DNA from 2 places in the Mycolicibacterium sp. XJ662 genome. Region 2 is predicted to be linked to the other one. Evidence: riboswitches for the same ligand, from Rfam matches in the RefSeq annotation. Region 2 holds a riboswitch; the other holds the start of a gene.
What was found. Region 2 has a riboswitch for S-adenosylmethionine ahead of ABQE93_RS08730 (bifunctional o-acetylhomoserine/o-acetylserine sulfhydrylase). Riboswitches for the same ligand answer to the same signal wherever they lie in the genome.
Positions count from the first base shown of each region.

Region 1: it holds a riboswitch for S-adenosylmethionine, as region 2 does, so the genes downstream of both, ABQE93_RS24960 (hypothetical protein) here and ABQE93_RS08730 (bifunctional o-acetylhomoserine/o-acetylserine sulfhydrylase) in region 2, are expected to answer to the same signal.

Region 1 covers NZ_JBEFTL010000013.1:129,232-136,430, forward strand. The annotation lists gene ABQE93_RS24950 (TM0106 family RecB-like putative nuclease) at 1-2,746, shown strand, start outside; gene ABQE93_RS24955 (hypothetical protein) at 3,464-3,694, shown strand; SAM riboswitch class IV at 3,768-3,880, shown strand; gene ABQE93_RS24960 (hypothetical protein) at 3,986-4,615, shown strand; gene ABQE93_RS24965 (metallophosphoesterase) at 5,209-6,201, opposite strand; gene ABQE93_RS24970 (ADP-ribosylglycohydrolase family protein) at 6,198-7,199, opposite strand, start outside.
Region 2 covers NZ_JBEFTL010000002.1:294,664-301,862, reverse strand. The annotation lists gene metX (homoserine O-acetyltransferase MetX) at 1-1,102, opposite strand, end outside; gene ABQE93_RS08730 (bifunctional o-acetylhomoserine/o-acetylserine sulfhydrylase) at 1,102-2,457, opposite strand; SAM riboswitch class IV at 2,552-2,673, opposite strand; gene ABQE93_RS08725 (NADP-dependent isocitrate dehydrogenase) at 2,823-5,078, shown strand; gene ABQE93_RS08720 (epoxide hydrolase EphH) at 5,075-5,911, opposite strand; gene ABQE93_RS08715 (exodeoxyribonuclease III) at 5,971-6,765, shown strand; gene trpS (tryptophan--tRNA ligase) at 6,855-7,199, shown strand, end outside.

The DNA.
Region 1 (7,199 bases), on a different contig from region 2:
GCAAGCCGACACCGTCGCAGAACAGTGCAGTCACTGTGAGTTTTGCGAATTTCAACCGACCTGCGAGATGTATTGGCGCGAGACCGACTCGCTGATCTACGTGGCGAACATTCGAAAGACGGATCGGGAAGGCCTCGTCGAGGCCGACGTCGCCACGCTCACCGCGCTAGCCGCATGCGATGGTGAGGTGCACGGACTGGATCCCGACCGCGTGAATCGGCTGCGGGGCCAGGCGGCACTACAGCTCACTGCGCGGGAGCAGCCGAGGGAGAAGCCACCGTTCGAATTGATCGCACCGGGACTCGAGCCGTGGGGGCACGGATTTGAGATGCTGCCCGAACCCGACGCCGGCGATGTTTTCCTTGACTTTGAGGGCCACCCTTTCTGGCGCGCCGACAGAGGGCTGTTCTTCCTGTTCGGTCTCATCGAACGAGACGATGCGGGCGAGTGGCGGTACCGGTGTTGGTGGGCACACGACCCACTTGAGGAAGCCGCCGCGGTGAAACAACTCGTCGAGTACCTCGTTTACCGGCGCGAACAGTTCCCGGCGATGCACGTCTACCACTACAACCACACCGAGCGGTCGGCGCTGCAGCGGATGGCCGAAGAGCACGGGGTCGCCGAACTCGCCCTGGCCGAACTCATTGACACCGGCGCGTTCGTCGACCTGCTTTTGGTGGCGCGCAACAGTATCCAAGTAGGCACCGAGTCTTACGGGTTGAAGCACGTGGAACGCCTGACCGACTTCGAGCGCAGCCATGACATCGACCAGGGTGCCGGAGCAGTCGTCCAGTACGAGCAGTACACGGCCGACGGTGAGCCGGCACTCCTCGACGCGATCGCTGCATACAACGAGGACGACGTCCGCGCCACTCTGGCGTTGCGGGACTGGCTCGTTGAGCACCGTCCGCCGGATCTGCCCTGGCGGTCCGCCGTGCTCGAGCCTGATCCCAATCTGCCTGAGCTCGACGAAACGGTCGCGCGGCTGCACGAGTACCCCGCCGGCAGCGATGAGCACCACCTCGGAGATCTGCTGTGCTACTGGCGCAACGAATGGTTCGCCTACCTCGCGCCCAAGAAGGTCAAACTGGTGGCCGACCCGGTCGACCTGTACGACGACCCGGAGGTCATCACGGACCTGCGACCTCAGAATTTGGTAGAGCGCATCGGGAAGAGGGGACGGCCGATTACGCCGGCGATGAGGTTCAGCTTCCCGAGACAGGACATCGACCGCTTTCCACGCAGCGGCGGACAAGTCATTATTGCCACTGCGACTGGCGAACGGCTGTATACCGATATCGCTAACGTGGACCGCAACACCCGTACCCTCGACCTGGTCTGGAAAAAGGCGCTGCAAGAAGCCGGCTGCGAGCCGCGGGTGGTGGTGCTTCATGACTGGGTGGATGCCACGGTGAAGTTCCAAGCGCTGCAAGCCTTTGCAGAAGACCTTCTCGCAGAACGCAACCCCAACCCGGTGACGCTGGCCCTGTTGCGGCGTGATCTGCCGGGCTTTACCGACCGACCCTGCAACGAGTTCGTCGATGATCTCGATGACATGACCGACTGGGTCACCCGACTTGACCACAGCTTCGTGGCTGTGCAGGGCCCGCCGGGCACCGGGAAGACCTACCGCGGCGCCCGCCTGATCCGAGCGTTGGTGCGCGTCGGTAAGCGGGTGGGCATCACCGCGGTCAGCCACCACGCGATCGGCAACCTGCTGGAGGCCGTCGTGGAGGCATTCCGCGAAACCGACGAACTCGACCTGTTGCAGGCGGTGTGCAATCCCGGAGCAAGCTCCGTACAACGACTTTCAGACATCACCTACGGCGATAACGCCAAATGCGCCCGCGACGACTACAACGTGATCGCCGGCACCACCTGGCTTTTCTCCAACCCCCTGGTGCGCGACTCTCCAGTCGATGTGCTGGTCATCGACGAAGCCGGTCAACTGGCCCTCGCCGACGCGTTGGCCGCCTCAGGCGCGGCGCGCAACCTGGTGCTGCTTGGTGATCCGCTGCAGCTGCCGCAGGTCGCCCAGGCCAACCATCCGGGAATCGCCGGTCGCAGCGTCCTGGACCACATCGTGGGTGATGACCCGCTGCTTCCGCCGGACCGCGGCGTATTTCTGCACGAGACGCGGCGGATGCACCCCGACGTCTGCACGTTCATCTCCACGCAGATCTATGACGGCCGCCTGCGCAGCTTCGGAGACTGCGCGCGGCAAACGACTGTCGAGGGCACCGGACTGCGCTGGCTACGCGTCGACCATGGAGGCAACCGCACCTGGTCGACTGAGGAGGCTGACGCGATCGCCGCTGAACTGGCGCGGTTGATCGGCACCCCGTGGACCAACCAGCACGGCGAAACCGCTTCGCTGCAACCACGAGATGTCATGGTGGTCGCGCCATATAACCTGCAGGTCAACGTGATTCAGGACCGGCTAGCCCGCGATCCGGTGCTGGCTGAGGTTCCAGTCGGGACCGTCGACAAGTTTCAAGGCCGTGAAGCCGCGGTCGTATTCTTTAGCATGGCCACCTCCAGCGGCGAGGACATCACCAGAGGAGTGGAGTTTCTGTTCTCGCGCAACCGGCTCAACGTCGCCGTGAGTCGGGCCCGCTGCCTCGCCTATTTAGTGTGCGCCGACGCGCTGCTGGAAACCCGCGCCCGTACCGTCGAGGACATGCGACTGGTGTCGACTCTCAACGCCTTCGTCGAGGCGGCCCAACCGGTTACGTCTGGGCGCTGACCGCGCGCCAAGCTGACCACGACCGCATGGATGTCCACCCACATGTCGCTCACCTCGCCCTATCTGCAAAAGCCGATCGAAACAGCGCATTTCCCATCTCGCCATGACCGCGCCGATAGCCGCGGCGACCACGTCGGGAAACACGCAGAATTTTTTGATCGAACCTGGAGTCAAAAGAGACCCTATATTTGGTAGTTCAGCAATCGACCAGAAGGAGGCGTCATGCGAGAGGTCGATACTAGCGACTTCTGCGAAGCGCTTCGTAATCGGACTTTTGACACTGCGACACTGATCAATTGGGTACAAAGTTACAACGGTTACAAGCGACTAGGTGCAGGGCCGAGTGAGCTCACTAAGGTACTCAGCCCGCTTATAGAGGAGATCCAGACTTCCGGCAGAGTCCCAGAGTGGGCCGGAGTGGACCTCTTGCGCGGTCTCGCATTCTGGCGAGCTCGTGCCGCGGCGCACCATGAGGCACCCGAATACGCCGTAGACGACGAGATGTTCCTGGCCGTTGTTGACGCCCTGCATCGGCACCCTGATGCCCACCCCACTGATCGGCCGCCGCTTTCGGCGGCCAGGTGAACGGGGGGAAGAAGGCAACTCGCTTGTTCATGTTGGGCGCCGGCGCTTCCCGACGTGGTTGATACCGTCGCTGATTCGGTGGCTGGTACACGATTTCCAACTGGCAGGCGTTCTGGTCCGTCGAGCACTCGAGTGGATCATCGACCAGCGGTGCGCGGCGCTGCTGCAGCAGGTACCGGCGGCCACACGACCCGCAGCAAGCTGCTGATCCTTCGGGCGTTCGACACAGCGGCGGTCGCCGACCGTGCCGCGTTCGCGTGGAACCGGCTCAGCAATGCGTGTCACCTGCACGCGTTCAAGATGCGACCAGCGGCCATGGAAGTTGAGCGGTTGTGTGGCGTCGTTGCGGAGCTGATCCCGTGACCGGCGTCGGTCCGCAGTACGTTTCTGCGGCTTCGCGCCCGATTGTCAGTCAGCCGTGCTACTTTGACAACAGCTTCATGAGATACCGTCGCCAAGCTCCGACTGGACGGTGCGCCAACCCCACGCTCGTGGGTGGCTCGGATGACGAAGCGGCCGACACCGACCGGTGCCCGGTAAGAGCGCCTCTCCCACCGAGGCCCTTGATGAGCAGGAGTCTCCCATGGAATTGACTACAGCACAGCGTGCTTGGTCGTGCCTGAATGTGGCGGGCCACCGTAGCCGGAGAACCTCATGAGCAACTACACCTCAGACAACCAGTGGCGATCCTTTCAGACCTTCGTCGCGGCGTACCTGGCCGGGATGCTGCATCCCCGAGATGTTTTCACCATTTCACGGAAGTCCTCGGTGACACCGCCACTCATGGAGTTCCGGTGTGATGCCGCCGGTCGGCTCTGGTTGAGTATCGGTACGCACGCGTGGAGTGAGGAAGACGGTGCGGCCGTCCAAGTCCCGCGCGAAGAACCGAACGACGTTGCCGCATACACGGTGGATATCCTTCGTAACCTCCCGTCGCCTGGCTTTAAGGATCCGCGCGAACTACGGCTCAGTGGCAGCGGCCCGGCCAGTGCGGTGGCGGTGCTCGCCAAGGGCGGCTTCTTGAGCGGTAAGGGCGACTCCGCGAGAGAAGCAGTTCTGCAGGCGAGGATGTCTGCCGACATCGACGTCGAGGGTGACGCCATCGAAGCGGCGGCGCAGGAGGTCGGTGACCGCGCCTTCGCCGAGATCAAGAACGGTTCGATCGCCGCGATAGCAGCTGCAGGTGAGTTGGCGCGCCTCCGAAGTTGGGTTGATCCCTTCAGTGCGACACCGAAATCGGGCTACTTGGTCGGAGGCAAATCGCTGAAGGAAACCGAGGAGTGAGTTCCGACCAGTCGCCGCGCGGTGCCGATTTCCATACAAGGTGATGACCATCGACTCCGCCCCGATCAGCTGGCAGGGACTGACAAAGCATGCCGTCACAGTCTGAGGATGACGATATGACCGATCACCCAATCTCGGACAAACAGCGTCCAGCTCGACGCACCCGTTGCGGTAGGCCTCCTCAAGCCACGGGTGCCGCAGCATCGTGCATTCGCGGCCAAGGCCGGGAGGGATGTCCGCGAATCGATGGAGTATTAAGGGACTCCCAGAGCAACGTTTCGCTTCTCGCGTATCACCGTCTGCGCCAGACGATCAGCGAACTCCCACGCTCCCGGAAGTCGTTGTCGATTAAACTCGTTGTCCAGCAGATCGACATGTCGGCGATACCTGTTGTCACTGAACCGAAATTCCGCCGTCGTCGTGTCTTCCTCTGCGCGGGACCCTTAAACACGGATCGGGTGTCGCTCAACTCGACGCCCGCTACCATGTTCCACCGAGCAGGCGCGTGTACGCGTCTCGTAAAGCGGCGTCTCCGGGCGGCCATTCTTCTTGCCAGACGGTCAGCGCGACATCGGCCGGGGTCGGTCGATTGCCTACGACACGTAGTGGTCCGGACGGATTCGGCTCTCACCGGACCATCGATACGCCGTCAGCGCGCCACCGTTGACCGCGCTGAAGTCGACGCATGCGGTGAACTCGGTCCAGTCGTGCCCCGGCGCCGGCGCGCCGCGACGCCAGTAGTGGCCGTAGACCACCGGTACCTGTTCGGTGTAGAGGTGCGATTGATACGCAGCGGCGACCGGTGTGTTCGGCAACGGCGGGTACGCCACACCGTCGGCGGTGGTGAACTTTCCGCCCATCTCCGCCAGCCCATGCAGCGTCGGCGCCCCGTCGTGCCACCACCGCAGCCGCGCGCTGTCGCGGGAGTGGCCGTCCTTGTCGAGGTAGGGATCGTGCCCGTGATCGGTCAGGCTGATCTCCGGGCCTTTCAAGAGGGTCTCCACCGCCGTGTACAGGGGGTCGTTCTCATCGGATGCCCGCACCAGTTGCTCGACGGTGCTGAAGCGGCTGCCGCCGAGTTCGCGTGCGGTGACGGCGATCGACTCTCCGTGCCAGCACGCATGGATCACCCGCAATCCACCGAGGTCCAGCCACAGCGGCTGCGTCCAGAACCATTCCAGGTAGTGCGCAAGATTCTCGCCGGTCACTTGGTCGAGGAACGCCTTGTGCTGCTGTTCGTTCTTGGCTGACCACGGATTGCTCGGATCGTCGTGAGCGCGTAGGTATTTGCCTGAGCCCGTCGGCCATTCGGTCGCGTACGCCAGCGCGTTGAACTCGTGGTTGCCCAGAATCATCTGGGCGCTGCCAGCGTCGACCATGGCCTTCACCATCTGTAGGACCTGAAGCTGCTCGGGTCCGCGGTCGATCAGATCGCCAACGAAGATCGCCGCCCGGTCGCGGTGGCGGTATGGTCCGTCGTTGCCGTCGCGCTGATAATCCAACTTGTGCAGCAGCGCTTCCAGTTGCGTCGCGCATCCGTGGATGTCACCGATGATGTCGTAACCCTGCACTTGGGACTTCCTCACATGTCCTCGCTGATGTCGTCGCGAGTGGTGGTGCTGCTCTTATTCGTCGCCGCGTTCCCCAAGCGCTGCAAAGCCTTTCGGAACGCCACATTCGGATACGATTTCGGCAGTGCCGCTCTGACGTCACGCAATGCGACGTCGGCGTCGACGCCGCGCACCCGCGCCCCGTACAGCGCGCCGACGGTCGGCGTGCGACTGTAGGCCGCCACGCAATGGATCAGCACCGTGTGGCCGTCGCGCCGAAGCTGCTCGACAGTCCGCACTGCGTCCAGCAGGACGAAGTCCAGATGCGGATTCTCGTCGCTCTCCACGCGGTCGATCAGCCGCACCTCCACGTGCGGAATACCGTCGGGCACATCGCTATCGGCCACCCGGCAGAGCGAGACCACCGCGTCGACCTCATCGGGCAGCTTGCGTAGCACCCCGATCCCGCCGAGTAGTACACCGTCGTCGTACGGATGCCGCGCGAAAGTGTCCACTGGGGAGTCCGCATACGAGAAGTCGAACCCATCGGGCTTGCCCTTTCGCGCGATCGCCGTTGCCAGCCCCACCAATCCGCGCGCATTGATGCCGGGCCACCCGTGCAGCAAATGGCGCCAACTCACCGGCACCGCCGACGCCCCATACGCCGCACCGAGCAGGCTGCCCGCGATCGCGGCAACCGTGTCGGTGTCGTAACCGGCCCGCACCGCCGCGTCCAGAGCCCGTCGCAGATGATCCGCCGCGAAGACACCCTCCTCGTGACCATCGACCGGCACCGGCGTGGTGGAGATCGCTGACCACGCCGCCTGCAGCGCAGCGACCACCCACCCGTTGTTCGGGAACGACGCCGGCGGACCTGACTCCGCGGCATCCAGCCGCTCGATCCACAGTCTGCGACGCTCAGACACGATGTGGTGCAGACCGATTCGCACGTCGAGCTCGCCCGTATGTACTGCATGACGGATCGCGCTGCACCACAGAACGCACGCGTCGCCGGCATCGGGGTCGAAGTGGGT
Region 2 (7,199 bases):
GTGTCTGGCGGATCAGCTTGCCCACCGCGTCCATCTCCACCAGGAAGCCGTCGTGGCCGTAGATAGAGTCGATGACCTGCAGCCCGGCGCAGTTGGCCAACAGCGCAGCCAGTTCCTCCTGCAGCCGCAGCGGATAAAGCCGGTCCGACGTGATCCCGCCGACCACGGCCGGCACCGCACAGCCGCGCAGCGCCGCCTCGACCCCGCCGCGGCCGCGGCCGACGTCGTGGCTGGACAGCGATTCGGTCAGCGCCACGTAGGTGCCCGCGTCAAAGCGCGCGACCAGTTTGTCGCCCTGATACTCGAGGTAACTCTGCACCGCGTAGCGGCCGCCGGCGCGCGGATCCTCGCTGCCCTGCGCATCGTTGGCGAAGCGGTTGTCGAGTTCGAGCTCACCCCGATACGTCAGGTGCGCGATGCGCCGGGCGAGGCTCATGCCGACGTCGGGTGAGGTGCCGGTGCCGTAGTAGTCGCCGCCGTGCCAGTTCGGATCGGCCTTGATGGCGGCCACCTGCGTGCTCTGGGTGCCGATCTGATCGGCGGTGGCGCGTGCGCCGACCGCGAGCAGCAGCGCCGAGCGGACCTTGTCGGGGTGCCCGACCATCCATTCCAGCGCGCGCGCCCCGCCCAACGAACCGCCGATCACCGCGGCGACCTCGGTGATGCCCAGCGCCTTGAGCGCGGCGATGTCGGCCTCGACCTGATCGCGCACGGTCACGTGGGGAAACCGTGAGCCCCATGGCTTTCCGTCGGGATGTTGCGAGCTGGGGCCCGTCGAACCGCGGCACCCGCCCAGCACGTTGGTAGCCACCGCGCACCACCGGTCGGTGTCGATCGCGGCGCCCGGGCCGGCGATCCCGTCCCACCAGCCGGCGGTCGGGTGGTCGGGTCCGGCGGGGCCGGTGATGTGCGAATCGCCGGTCAGCGCGTGCAGCACCATCACCACGTTGTCGCGCTCGGGCGACAGCTCACCCCAACGTTGCACGGCGATCTGCACGTCGTCGAGGACGACGCCGCACTCCAGCGTCAGCGGTCCGATGTCGACGACGCCGATTTCCCCTTCGGCGGGCAGGGTCAGGGTTGCCACGTCAGTGATCGTCATCAGAACGCCGCCGTCGTCTTGGGGTCCGTGGGCCCGGCGGTCGAAAACGGTTTGGCCGCGGCGAAACCCTGCTCGAGGTCGGCGAGGATGTCGTCGATGCCCTCGATGCCGACCGCAAGGCGCACCAGTCCCGGGGTGACACCGGTGGCCAATTGCTCCTCGGGCGACAGCTGCGCGTGGGTGGTCGACGCCGGGTGGATCACCAGCGACCGCACGTCGCCGATGTTGGCGACGTGGCTGTGCAGGGTCAGCGCGTTGACGAACGCCTTTCCGGCATCCACGCCGCCGGCCAGCTCGAACGCCAGCACCGCGCCGGTTCCCTTGGGGGCCAGCTTGTTTGCCAGCTCGTGCCACGGCGAGCTGGGCAGCCCGGCGTAGTTCACCGACAGCACATCGTCGTGTCCGGCCAGGTATTCGGCCACGCGCTGGGCGTTGGCGACGTGCCGTTCGACGCGCAGGCTCAGCGTCTCCAGGCCCTGGGCGATGAGAAACGCGTTGAATGGGGAAGCCGCCGAACCGAGGTCGCGCAGCAACTGCACCCGGGCCTTGAGCGCGAACGCGGGCGCGCCGAGGTCGGCGTACACGACGCCGTGGTAGCTGGGATCGGGTGTGGTGAACCCGGGGAAGTTGCCGTTGGTCCAGTCGAAGGTGCCGCCGTCGACGATGACGCCCGCGATCGCCGTGCCGTGCCCGCCGAGGTACTTGGTGGCCGAGTGCACGACGATGTCGGCGCCGTGGCTGATCGGCTGAAGCAAATACGGGGTGGCGATGGTGTTGTCGACGATCAGCGGCACCCCGTGGTCATGTGCCACCGCAGCCACCCCGGGGATGTCGAGCACATCTATTTGGGGGTTGGAGATCGACTCGGCGAAAAACGCCTTGGTGTTCGGCCGCGCCGCGGCGCGCCACGAGTCGAGGTCGTCGGGGTCCTCGACGAAGCTGACCTCGATGCCCAGCTTGGGCAGCGAGTAGTGGAACAGGTTGTAGGTGCCCCCGTAGAGCCGTGGGCTGGACACGATGTGGTCACCGGCGTCGGCGATGTTGAGAAGCGAGAACGTCGACGCGGCCTGTCCGGAGGCCAGGAACAGGGCCGCGACGCCACCTTCCAGCGCCGCGATGCGCTGTTCGACGACGTCGGTCGTCGGGTTCATGATCCGGGTGTAGATGTTGCCGGGCTCGGCCAGCCCGAACAGCGCGGCGGCGTGGTCGGTGCTGTCGAACGTGTAGCTGGTGGTCTGGTAGATCGGCAGCGCCCGCGCGTTGGTTCCCGGGTCTGGCGTCTGGCCGGCGTGAACCTGTTTGGTCTCAAACGCCCACCGGGCGGTGGGATCGTCCAACGGATTGTCGGTGCTCAAGGGATTCTCCTGTTGTGATGTGGCCGGGGTCGAAGTTCAGCGACACTCACGCACGCCGGACCTCCACCTGTCTCTCTGGGGGCCCGTCACAACGGACCCGCGCTTGCCGGTACCACTCGCCAGTGGGTACTCAACCTGGTCATCACCCGGGGCACCCCACCGCGGTTGGAGGGTTGCCGGCCAGCAAGCCGGGGCTTGACGCTGGCGCTCATGACCAAGCTGAAGTTTATCCCATTGCGGCGAAGAAGTGCCAGCAGGTAGTCGTCGCGGCGGAGGTGGGCACGCGTAGCGTCGACGTCAACGAGATACTGGTCGTGCGACGTTTCATCTGCCGATACCGAATAGTGACGCCCGGAAGAGAGATCATGAGTGCCCAGCAGCCAACCATCATCTACACGCTGACCGACGAGGCGCCGCTGCTTGCGACCTACGCGTTCCTGCCGATAATCCGCACCTTTGCCGAGCCCGCCGGCATCGAGATCAAGACGAGTGACATCTCGGTGGCGGCCCGCATCCTGGCCGAGTTCGGCGACTACCTCAGCGAAGACCAGCGGGTGCCCGACAACCTCGGCGAGCTCGGCCGGCTCACCCAGGACCCGGACACCAACATCATCAAGCTGCCCAACATCAGCGCCTCGGTGCCGCAGTTGCTGGCCGCGATCAAGGAACTGCAGGCCAAGGGTTACGCGGTACCGGACTACCCCGGCGACCCCAAGACCGACGAAGAGAAGGCGGTCAGGGACCGCTATACCAAGATTCTGGGCAGCGCCGTGAACCCTGTTCTGCGGGAAGGAAACTCGGACCGGCGTGCGCCCAAGGCGGTCAAGGAGTTCGCGCGCAAGAACCCGCACAGCATGGGGGAGTGGTCGCAGGCCTCGCGCACCCACGTCGCGACCATGCGCAAGGGCGACTTCTACGCAGGCGAGAAGTCGATGACACTGGACCGGCCGCGAAAGGTCAAGATGGTGCTCAACACCAAGGGCGGCGAAACGATGGTGCTCAAGCCCGAGGTGGCGCTGGACGAGGGCGACATCATCGACAGCATGTTCATGAGCAAAAAGGCGCTCATCGAGTTCTACGAGGAACAAATCCAGGACGCCTACGAGACCGGCGTGATGTTCTCCCTGCACGTCAAGGCGACGATGATGAAGGTCAGCCACCCCATCGTCTTCGGGCACGCGGTGAAGGTGTTCTACAAGGACGCGTTCGCCAAGCACCAGAAGCTGTTCGACGAACTCGGCGTCAACGTCAACAACGGGATGTCGGATCTCTACGCCAAGATCGAATCGCTGCCCGCCTCGCAGCGCGAGGAGATCATCGAGGACATCCACCGCTGCCACGAGACCCGGCCGGAACTGGCCATGGTCGACTCGGCCCGCGGGATCACCAACTTCCACTCACCGTCCGACGTCATCGTCGACGCGTCGATGCCGGCGATGATCCGGCTCGGCGGCAAGATGTACGGCGCCGACGGCCGGACCAAGGACACCAAGGCGGTGAACCCCGAGTCCACGTTCTCCCGGATCTACCAGGAGATGATCAACTTCTGTAAGACCCACGGCCAGTTCGACCCGACGACGATGGGCACCGTTCCCAACGTCGGGCTGATGGCGCAGAAGGCCGAGGAGTACGGCAGCCACGACAAGACGTTCGAGATCCCCGAGGACGGCGTCGCCGACATCGTCGACATCGACACCGGCGAGGTGCTGCTGACCCAGAACGTCGAAACCGGCGACATCTGGCGCATGCCCGTGGTCAAAGATGCCGCGATCCGCGACTGGGTGAAGCTGGCCGTGACCCGCGGGCGCGCCTCCGGGATGACGGTGCTGTTCTGGCTGGACACCGAACGTCCGCACGAGGTCGAGCTGCGCAAGAAGGTGAAGGCCTACCTGAAGGACCACGACACCGAGGACCTGCATATCCAGGTCATGCCGCAGGTATGGGCGATGCGCTACACGCTCGAGCGGTTGATCCGCGGCCAAGACACCATCGCCGCGACCGGAAACATCCTGCGCGACTACCTCACCGACCTGTTCCCGATTTTGGAGCTGGGCACCAGCGCCAAGATGCTGTCGATCGTGCCGCTGATGGCCGGCGGCGGCATGTACGAAACCGGGGCGGGTGGCTCGGCGCCCAAACACGTGCACCAGTTGGTCGAGGAGAACCACCTGCGGTGGGATTCGCTGGGCGAATACCTCGCGCTCGGCGCGTGCTTCGAGGACATCGGCCGCAAAACCGGCAACAAGACCGCCGAACTGCTGGGCAGGACACTGGATTCCGCCATCGGAAAGCTCCTGGACAACAACAAGAGCCCGTCGCGCAAGACCGGTGAACTCGACAACCGCGGCAGCCAGTTCTACCTCGCGCTGTACTGGGCGCAGGAGTTGGCCGCGCAGAACGAGGACAAGGAGCTGGCCGAACGGTTCTCCGCGCTGGCCGACGAGCTGGCCAAGAACGAAGACAGCATCATCACCGAACTTGTTGAGGTGCAGGGCAAGTCGGTCGACATCGGCGGCTACTACTACCCGGACGCGGAGAAGACCACCGCGGTGATGCGGCCGAGCAAGACGCTGAACTCGGTGCTCGAGGCCGCGACCGAGGCCCCGGTCACGAAAAGCTAGTTGCCGAGCGCCTCGCGCGGCGGCCGCGTGACGTGACGGTCGACGAACCCGACGATCACGTCGGCGACCCGTTGGGGCGACTCGAACATCGGGATGTGCCCGACGCCGTCGAGGTGGGTGATCTGGGCGCTGTTCGGCAGGTGCGTGGTGAAGTGCCGGGTGAACCGCGGATGCGGCAGCACGCGGTCCTTCTCGCAGATCACCAGGTGGATGGGCGCGTCGGCGTCGGCCAGTTCCCGCAGTCCCGGCAGCAGCAGCGACTTGACCAGCAGCTGGTAGTAGGCCGGGCAGTGGGTGACGTCGTCGATGATGACCAACAGGTCCTCGTCGCTGAGCCCGGCCGCCTCGGCGCTGACCGGTACGTAGGCCAGCTGGCGCACGAACGGCAGGCGCAGTGCGCGGGGCCCCAGCACCTTGGCGCCCAGATAGACCGGCAGGCCGGCGACGAACTTGAACACGATCTCGAACTTGGCCGGGGTGAACTGGCTCCAGCCGCCCGCGGGCGCGATCCCGGTCAGCGTGCGGGCCCTGCCGCGACGCTCCAGCTCGAACGCCACCCAGCCGCCCAGCGAGTTGCCGACGATGTGGGCGGTGTCCCAGCCCAGGGCGTCCATGCGCCGTTCCATATCGTCGGCGAGCTCCGCGGTGTCGAGGAAAAAGCGGCTCTTCACGCCGCCGTTATGCCCAGGCATGGTCGGCGCGCACACCTCGTAGCGGCCCGTGTCGGCAATCATCGGTGCGACGTCTTTCCACACGCTCTGCGACATCATGAACGGGTGTAGCAAAAGCATCGGTTCGCCGGAGCCGAGGTGGATCGGGTCGCGCAGAGTCATCCTGCCGACACTAAAGGCGTTACCGGCGGTACCGCAAGCTTCGAGGCTATGGTCTGTGCGTGATCGTCAGCACCATCAACGTCAACGGAATTCGCGCCGCCGTGCGGCAACGCTCACCGGACAACCGCGGGCTGCTGGCCTGGCTTGCCGACACCTCCGCCGACGTGGTGTGCCTGCAGGAGACCCGCGCCGACGACGACCAGTTGGCCACGGCGTTGGCGCCGGCGCTGTCCGACGGTTGGCACCTGGCGTCGGCCGAACCGCACCTCAAGGGCCGAAGCGGCGTCGCGGTGCTGTCGCGCCTGCCGATCGCCGCGGCGCGCCCGCTGGAGTGCGACGAGTTCGCAACGCACGGACGCTATCTCGAGGTCGACGTCGCGGGCATGACCGTTGCCAGCGTCTACGTCCAGACCGGCGAGGCCGAAACCGACCGTCAGCTGGAAAAGGAGCGTTTTCTGACGGCGCTGGCCAAGCGGATGGCCGAGCTCGCCGAGCGCGATGCGGTGGTGTGCGGCGACTGGAACATCGCGCACACCGAGAACGACATCAAGAATTGGAAAGGCAACCTCAAGAAGTCGGGCTTTCTGCCCAGCGAACGGCAATGGCTCACCGAGCTGTTGGCATCGGGTTGGGTCGACGTGGTGCGTGTGCTGCACCCCGACGTGGCCGGACCGTATTCGTGGTGGTCGTGGCGCGGGCGGGCGTTCGACAACGACGCCGGCTGGCGCATCGACTACCAGTTGGCAACGGGGTCGCTGGCCAACCGGGCCGCGGTTGCACGCGTGGAGCGCGCGGCGGCCTACGAGCTGCGCTGGTCCGACCACGCGCCGGTGACCGTCGAATACCCCGGTTAACCCCCGACGAGTGCGGGCTTGTCGCACGTCCAGCACGGCAGAACGTGTGTCAATCCCACGTTCGGACGGTGTGAAATGATCGGGCCACCATGAGCAACGACCGCGCCGGCGCGCGGGAGAAGATCGTCTTCTCCGGCGTGCAACCCACCTCCGACTCCCTGCACCTCGGCAATGCCCTCGGCGCGATCAGGCAGTGGGTGGGCATGCAAGACGACTACGACGCGTTCTTCTGCGTGGTCGACCTGCACGCCATCACCGTCCCGCAGGACCCCGAGCAGCTGCGCAGACGCACGCTCGCCGTGGCCGCGCAGTACCTGGCGTTGGGCATCGATCCGGCCCGCTCGACGATCTTCGTGCAGAGCCACGTGCCCGCGCACACCGAACTGGCTTGGGCGCTGGGATGTTTCACCGGTTTCGGCCAGGCATCGCGGATG